Regions from separate parts of the Mesorhizobium sp. M0491 genome, predicted to be linked through region 2. Evidence: predicted binding sites of a transcription regulator. Region 2 holds the regulator's gene; the other holds the start of a gene.

Region 1 (4,178 bases), on a different contig from region 2:
CGCCGATCTCGTCGAGATCGACCAGCGCGACCTTGCCGGCAAGACCCTGGCAGAACTGGGCATCGAGGTCGGCATGGTTCCCGATGCCGCCTTTTCCGACCATGAGTGCCTGAGTTCCACCGATGTCTCTATCAGCACGCCGAGCGGGCAGCGCTGGTTCTCCTGGATCGAACTGTCGGTGCGCGACAAGGACAGCGGCGCGGTTTCGCACCGCGCCATCGCCCGCGACATCACCGCCCGCAAACGCGCCGAATCCTCGCTGATCACCGCACGCGAACGGGCCGAATATGCCAGCCAGGCCAAATCGCGCTTCCTCGCCACCGTCAGCCATGAAATCCGCACCCCGATGAACGGCATCATGGGGATGGCCAGGTTGCTCGCCGACACCAGCCTGTCGCCGGAGCAGCAAACCTATGTCGGCGCGGTCTCGACCTCGGCCAGCGCATTGCTTGCCCTGATCGAGGATCTTCTCGACTATTCCAAGATCGAAGCCGGGCGTTTCGACCCTGAGCCGCAGCCGATGTCGGTGCGCGAGATCGCCGACAACATCATCGAATTGCTGGCAGCGCGGGCTTTCGCCAAGGATATCGGGCTGGGTTGCCATGTCGAACCCGACGTGCCGCAATTGATCACCGCCGATCCGGGCAAGGTGAGGCAGGTGCTTCTCAACCTCATCGGCAACGCCATCAAGTTCACCGACAGCGGCGGCGTGCTGGTGAGCATAGCACGCGCACGCACCGAAACCAGCGACCGCATATGCTTCACCATCGCCGATACCGGTCCGGGCCTGCGTGATGCCGACCTGGAGCGCATTTTCGAGGAGTTCGAGCAGGCCGACGGCACGTCGACACGCACACATGGCGGGGCCGGCCTCGGCCTTGCCATCTCCAGACGCCTGGTGGCCGCCATGGGCGGCACGATCTCGGTATCCAGCCGGCTCGGCCAGGGATCCGAGTTCGTCTTCGAAATCCCTGCGATAGCGGCCACCGAAGCGCCGCAGGGCCACCAGAATGCTCTCTCGGGCAGACGCGCGGTGATCCTGTCGAAGAACGCCGTCGAGGCCGACGCCATCGCCCGCACCATCCGCGCCAATGGCGGCGCGGTCGACATCGCCACCACTGCCGCACAGGCCGCGCCTTTCGCCGCCGGCTGCGATGCGATCCTGGTCGATGCAGCGATGGAAGAAGGCGACGGAAGGCTGCTCAAGCGCCTGCGCCAAAGCGGTTTCTCCGACTGTGAGGCGATCACGCTGATCGCGCCGACCGATCGCGGCATGCTTGGCGAGTTCCGAGCCAGCGGCTACGCAACCTTCCTGGCCAGACCGGTGCGTGGCGGAACACTTCTGCGTGTGCTGTTGAGCAGCCATGCTTCGAGCCTCGGCCCGCCGCAGCCGGAAAGGCGCGGCGCGCCGACGCTGCGCGCCGTCGGCAACCGCCAGCGCGGCCTGTCGGTGCTGATCGCCGAGGACAATGACATCAACGCCATGCTGGCCCGCGCCACGCTGCTGAAGGCCGGGCATCGCGTCAAGGTGGTCGGCAACGGCAAGGCCGCCGTCGAGGCTGTCACCGGCGCCGCGCACAAGGACCGCTTCGACGTGGTCTTGATGGATCTGCACATGCCGGTCATGGACGGGCTGGACGCGATTGCCGCCATCCGCCGCCATGAGGAAGAAAGTGCAGTGCGGCCGGTGCCGATCATGGTGCTGTCGGCCGACAGCCAGGAAAAGACCCGTCATGCGGTGTTGGCCCATGGCGCCAGCGGCTTTGTCACCAAGCCGCTCGACCCCGAGGCGCTGGTCAATGCTGTCGAGGGGCAGGTCGTCGCGGCCTGAGCTTTCCACCGTCATTCGGCACGGGCGATCACTTAAACGTAGCCGGTTGATCGTATTCGCCAGCCGACGAAGTATTGCCCATGACGTCGTATCACGGTACTGTCACAATCCTGTTGCACCTACACCGTATCCCCGTGCCAAGAGGGATGGCTCGAAGGAGAATCACTCGTGCATACAGTTATGCCGGAATGTGACACTCGGCCGAACGCCAGCAGCGCCTTGCTTGCCGGACGTAACGTCGATTCCGTCATAAAGGGCGCGGCGCTGGGCCGTATAGGCAATCTTGAAGTGCGGCTCGCTCGCAACGAGGCCGAGATCGCGGCCGCGCAGGAAGTGCGCTACCGGGTGTTCTACGACGAACTTGGCGCCAGGAAGGACCTGTTCCAGGCCCATGACCGCCGGGACGCCGATCGGTTCGATCCGCTCTGCGACCATCTGCTGGTTTTGGACACCACGCTTTCCGGTCCCGAACATCGCCGCATCGTCGGCACATATCGGCTGCTGCGGCAAGAAATCGCGGCCACGGCCGGTGGCTTCTATTCCGAAGGTGAATTCGAGCTGACCAAGCTCATCGCCCGCCACCCCGGTCAGCGTTTCCTTGAACTCGGCCGCTCCTGCGTGTTGCCGGAATACCGCTCGAAGCGCACCATCGAGGCGTTGTGGCAAGGCATCTGGGCTTACATCAATCATTACGAAATCGGTGTGATGACCGGCTGCGCGTCCTTTCACGGCACCGTGCCGGCGGCGCATGCCGAGGCGCTCACCTACCTAGCCCACCACTGCCGGACGAACTCGGCCTGGGACGTGCGCGCGGTGTCCGGGCGCTATTGCTCGATGGATCTGATGCCGATCGAGGCCGTCAATGCCAAGGCGGCGATCGCCGCGATGCCGCCTTTGGTCAAGGGCTATCTGCGCGTCGGTGCCCGCATCGGCGATGGTTGCGTCATCGATCGCGAATTCTCGACGGTCGATGTGTTCGTCGTGATGCCGGTCAAGGAGATCGGCGCACGCTACGTCAACTATTATGGCGGCGAAGCCCAGCGCTTCGCGGCGTGAGATTGAGTAGGCAGTAGGCAGTAGGCAGTAGGCAGTAGGCAGTAGTGATGACGCCACGATTGCTCCTGTGACTACTGATTATTCCCTATTCCCTATTCCCTATTCCCTATTCCCTATTCCCTATTCCCTATTCCCCATTCCCTATTCCCTCTCTTCACGGAATATCTTCCGGCCGCCTGCCGGGTCGGCTCTTGTAGGACGGAAACGACCAGCCGAATTTGAGCGCACCACCGCGCACGAGGAACGCTGCCGCAAAACCGGCGAGGTCCGAGGCGAGCGGCGGCAGTCCGGCAAGTTCGCCAAGCGTGTAAAGGCCGGCACCCGCAAGGGCCGCCGTAACGTAGATTTCGGGCCTGAGCAGCACCGATGGCTCGCCGGCGAGGAGATCACGCAGAATGCCGCCGAAAGTGGCGGTGAGCACGCCGGTGATGACGGAGACGACCGGCGAACCGGTAATCGCAAGCCCCTTGGCCGCGCCCATCACCGAAAAAGCGGCGAGCCCGACGGCGTCGAGCCAGAGCAGCCATTTCCAGCGCGATTCGACACGATGCGCGCTGAAGAAGACCAGCACCGCAACCGCGGCGCAGACCAGCACATAGCCGGAGTTGGCGACCCAGAAAACCGGCAGGTTGAGGATAACGTCGCGAAGCGTGCCACCGCCTATCCCGGTGACGCTGGCCAGGAACAGGAAGCCGATAATGTCGAGTTGCTTACGCGAAGCCGCCAGCGCCCCGGTCGCCGCGAAGACGGCGACACCGGCATAGTCAAGAAGCGCGATAGGGTTCATGAGGCCAAGGCAGTAGGGATTAGGGATTAGGCAGTATGAATAGCACGAAGCCGCGCGATTGATACGACTGCCCTAGTTTCCTACTGCCTACTGCCTATCCCCTGCCTCACGCATCTTTCTCAGCCTGTTCGTTCACCGGCCCCGGCTCAACCGGTGCTTCAGCGGCGACGAACTTTGGCCCGCCCTTGGCGACGCCCACCATGGCCGGGCGCAGCACGCGGTCGCCGATCGAATAGCCCGGCTGCACGACCTGGACCACGGTGTTGGCCGGGACATCCGGATTGGGCACTTCGAACATCGCCTGGTGGAAATTGGGATCGAACTTCTCGCCTTCAGGCGCGAGCTTCTTGACCCCATGCCGTTCCAGCGCCGACAGCATGGCGCGCTCGGTGAGGTCGACGCCTTCGATCAGCGCCTTGAAGCCGGCGTCACCCGATGCCTTGGCTTCGGCGGGAATCGCATCCAGCGCGCGGCGCAGATTGTCCGACACCGACAACATGTCGC
Region 2 (4,178 bases):
TAGCAGAGAGGTAAAGAAGCGTCTCGACGCTGGAGGAAGGCAGGACGCGGTCATAGACCTGCAAGAGATAAAGGGGGATCACCAATAGCAGGATGTTGATGAGGAACGAAAAAACACCGACATCGGCGATGGCGCGCCTCAAGACTGCCCGCAGATCAGACCGTGCAATCATTCCCGCGCTCCTAACGGCTCATGGCCCCAACATAAGGGCGTCGCTTAGACCGAATGGTCGCCGGCGATGTCCAAGGGGTGGTGCTGCAGGTCGTCCAGCGTATAGGCGCGGATGTAGTCGATCTTCATCTCCGCTGGCGTAGCCAGATGGTCAGGAGGCTGGCCGGCAATGCCGCCCACCGCGAGATTGGCCAGCATATACATGGGATCGTGCATGTCGGCCGGCGTCGCTGCTTGAGCGACCTTTACACCATCGTAGGTCCAGACAAGCTCATCCTTCGTCCAGAGCAGGCCATAGGTGTGGAAACCGTCGGTATCCGCAACGTTCACCGTTGACGAAACCTTCGTGTGCGCTCCCGTCTCATTGGAATGCGCCGTCATGTAGAGCGTGTTCGGGTCCTGGCCGCGCGTTTCGACAACGTCCAGCTCCGGCGGCCACGATCCGTCCTCCGGAAGCAGCCAGAACGCCGGCCAGGCTCCGGCTGTTTCAGGAAGATCCGCCCGCATTTCGAAATAGCCGTAGGTTTGCGAGAAGGTGTCGTGGGTCGTCAGGATCCCCGAGGTGTATTCGTAGTTGTTGATCAGAGGCTTGATGTCCTCCGGCGCCTGCGCGGCGGTGATGGTGAGGACGCCGTTCTCAACGCTGAACGGATGGACCGAACTCGTCGGGCCATAATTGGCGTCGATATACCACTGCAACTCACCATTGCTGCTCAACGTGCTGCCGTTCGGCGCTCCCCACCAGAAATTGGAATTCCAGGTGCCGTCCTGCCCGTCCCGAAGGCTCAGCGTGTTGAAATCGTCGGAGAAGGACAGCGTCATTGCGGACTTGTCGATCGGAAGTTCGAACTGGGTGGGCTGCAGCTTGTCGATGGTCGTATTCTTGAACACCAGGATCTCGTCGGATCCGAGGTTCAGCATCACGTTCGATTCCACCTGGACCATCTGTGAACGGACGGCATCGAACGAAGTGAAGTCGTAGCCGTCAAGCCGGACCGCATCGGTCGCACCGAAGTCGAAGATAAGATCGCTTCCATTACCTTTGGAGATGGCGAAAGTATCGGCGCCATCGCCGCCGATCAGGACATCATTTCCCTTGCCGCCATCCAGCGTCTGGTGACCCGACCCGCCCTTGATGATGTTGTCCACCGCATTTCCGAACGCAAATCGGTTGGTGCCGGTAACGACGAGGTTCTCGAAATTGTCGGGGAGCTTGTAGCTCATCCATGTGTCGATCGTGTCGATCCCTGCCCCAGGATCCTCGACCACCTTATTGTTGGTGGAATAGAGATGATAGTAGTCGTCGCCGGCGCCACCGTAGATCGTGACAGTGACGCCGGTGTCTCCCCAGAAGGAGTCGTTGCCGGAGGTGCCATGCAGTTCCGGTCCAGACCCGGTGGCCGAGAACCAATGAGTGGAAGCGCCGGTGTAGGCAAGAGGGATGCCCTTGGCATTTAAGACCGTGCTCATCAGAAATCCTTCCCAATGGTGCCCGACCTGGTCAAAAGTCCGGCGACCGCTTCCAAGCAACGCTGCAAAGAACGAGATCGTTCCACAGAATCGTCATTAGATCCGAGATCGCGTTGAGAAATCGACAGACGAGCAATGAATAAAGAGGAGAGGACTCGCAATAATTTGAAGTAATTTATTAAAATTGTATATTTCTGCAGAATACGCGTCATCCGACGAACGTATATCTAAATTAACTCAAAGTCATTCTTGCGTGGCTTTCTGGTCGGAGCCTGCGGGCAAGATGGCGACGTACCAAGTAATTCGCCGTGGTTCCTGCGGCCAGCCGGGGCCCAATAGAGAGTTTGGGAGATCGAGGAACGCGAGAAGCTGCCTGTCGCTTTGGTCCAAATGCAGTCATTCGAAACCTGATGAGGATGACCGCTCCTGTCGTCACGTGCTCGCTCCCCATCGATGAGACGAGTGCAACATTCCACCGGCTGTTGGCGACCGCGTGCTAATCGAGTTTTCCCGATCTATCGGGACGGAACAGCCACCTAGTCTTCCCTGATCGCGTAGCCCGCCCCACGGATCGTGCGGATGACATCAGGCATGCGGCCGTTGTTGACCGCCTTGCGCAGCCGCCCGACATGTACGTCGACCGTGCGCTCGTCAATGTAGATCGTTTCGCCCCAGACATTGTCGAGCAACTGGCTGCGCGAGAACACGCGGCCTGGATGGCGCATCATGAATTCGAGCAGGCGGAACTCGGTCGGCCCGAGCCGGATCTCGCTCTTCTTGCGATAGACCCGGTGCGACTCGCGATCGAGCACGATGTCGCCGACCTTTAGCACGCTGGACAGCACTTCCGGCTTGGCCCGGCGCAGCAGCGCCTTGACCCTGGCCATGAACTCCGGCGTCGAGAAGGGCTTGACCAGATAGTCGTCGGCACCGGTCGACAGGCCGCGCACGCGGTCGCTTTCCTCGCCTCGCGCGGTCAGCATGATGATCGGCAGCCGCTCGGTCTCGGGACGCATTCGCAGGCGCCGGCAGAGTTCGATACCGGAAACCGCAGGCACCATCCAGTCGAGCACCAGAAGATCGGGAACGTTCTCCTGCAGCCGGATTTCGGCCTCGTCGCCGCGCGTCACCACCTCGACCTGGTAACCTTCGGATTCAAGATTGTAGCGGAGCAGCACGCCTAGCGGCTCCTCATCCTCCACCACCATGATGCGTGGTGCGATCATCGGCTGGTCACCCCTGTTATGCCGCTGGCGCGGACATTGCCGTCTCGTCCTGCTTCGGACGATTGGCTGGCAACTGCGTGCCGGTCAAAACATAATAGGCATTTTCGGCGATGTTGGTCACGTGATCGCCGATCCGCTCGAGGTTCTTGGCGCAGAACAACAAGTGCGTGCACGCCGTGATGTTGCGGGGATCTTCCATCATGTAGGTCAGCAGCTCACGGAACACCGAGGTGTATTTGACGTCGATGCGTTCGTCATTGTTTCTGAGCGTGGCAAGCGCTGCCGGGTCGGCGGCGGCATACTCGTCCACGACCCCCTGCACCTGGATCAGCACCAGTTGCGCCATCGCGTCGATCGAATGCGAAAGGTCGTGCGGCGTGACACTCAGCCCGACAGTGCCGACGCGCTTGGCGATGTTCTTGGCAAGGTCGCCGATGCGCTCAAGGTCGCCGGCCATGCGGATCGAACCGACCACCGCACGCAGATCGTTGGCCATTGGCTGGCGCTTGGCGATCAGCGTGATGGCGCGATCGTCCAGCTCGCGCTGGCGTGCATCCATGATGGCATCATCGGAAACCACGCGCTGCGCCAGCGCATTGTCCGAATTGAGCAAAGCCCTGGTCGAGCCACTGACCATCGAGCAGGCGAGATCGCCCATGTCGCGGATCAGCTGGCTGATCTGCTCCAGATCCTCATCGAAAGATGCGACGGTATGTTCACCCATGATCTTCGTCCCTCGTATGCCTGAGCTCAGCCGAACCGGCCGGTGATGTAGTCCTGGGTGCGTTTGTCGTCGGGGGTGGTGAACATCTTGTCGGTGGCGCCCTCCTCGACCAGATAGCCTAGATGGAACATCGCGGTGCGCTGCGACACGCGTGCTGCCTGCTGCATCGAATGGGTGACGATGACGATGGTATAGTTCTGACGCAGTTCGTCGATCAGTTCCTCGACGCGAGCAGTGGCGATCGGGTCGAGCGCCGAACACGGTTCGTCCATCAGGATCACCTCGGGTGACACGGCGATGGCGCGTGCAATGCACAGACGCTGCTGCTGGCCACCGGAAAGACCCGTGCCAGGTTCTTGCAAACGGTCCTTGACCTCGTTCCAGATCGCCGCCTTCTTCAGGCTCGACTCTACGATCTGATCCATGTCGGCCTTGCGCTTGGCCAATCCGTGGATGCGCGGACCATAGGCAACGTTCTCGTAGATCGATTTGGGGAACGGATTGGGTTTCTGGAACACCATGCCGACGCGCGCCCTGAGTTCGACGACATCGATGTTCTTGTCGTAGATGTCTTCTTCGTCGAGCGT

What was found. Region 2 encodes PhoB, which activates phosphate uptake and scavenging genes when phosphate is short. Its sites were predicted from a motif close to TGTCATNNANCTGTCAT; they were not measured.
Region 1: the regulator PhoB is predicted to act here: its motif matches at 1,932-1,948, upstream of olsB (l-ornithine N(alpha)-acyltransferase).

Annotation. Positions count from the first base shown of each region.
Region 1 covers NZ_JAMYRE010000013.1:168,835-173,012, forward strand. The annotation lists gene NKI69_RS18890 (response regulator) at 1-1,831, shown strand, start outside; gene olsB (l-ornithine N(alpha)-acyltransferase) at 2,012-2,887, shown strand; gene NKI69_RS18900 (trimeric intracellular cation channel family protein) at 3,042-3,674, opposite strand; gene grpE (nucleotide exchange factor GrpE) at 3,781-4,178, opposite strand, start outside.
Region 2 covers NZ_JAMYRE010000015.1:77,709-81,886, forward strand. The annotation lists gene NKI69_RS20385 (type I secretion system permease/ATPase) at 1-142, opposite strand, end outside; gene eglC (endo-1,3-1,4-beta-glycanase EglC) at 217-1,641, opposite strand; gene phoB (phosphate regulon transcriptional regulator PhoB) at 2,178-2,867, opposite strand; gene phoU (phosphate signaling complex protein PhoU) at 2,884-3,591, opposite strand; gene pstB (phosphate ABC transporter ATP-binding protein PstB) at 3,618-4,178, opposite strand, start outside.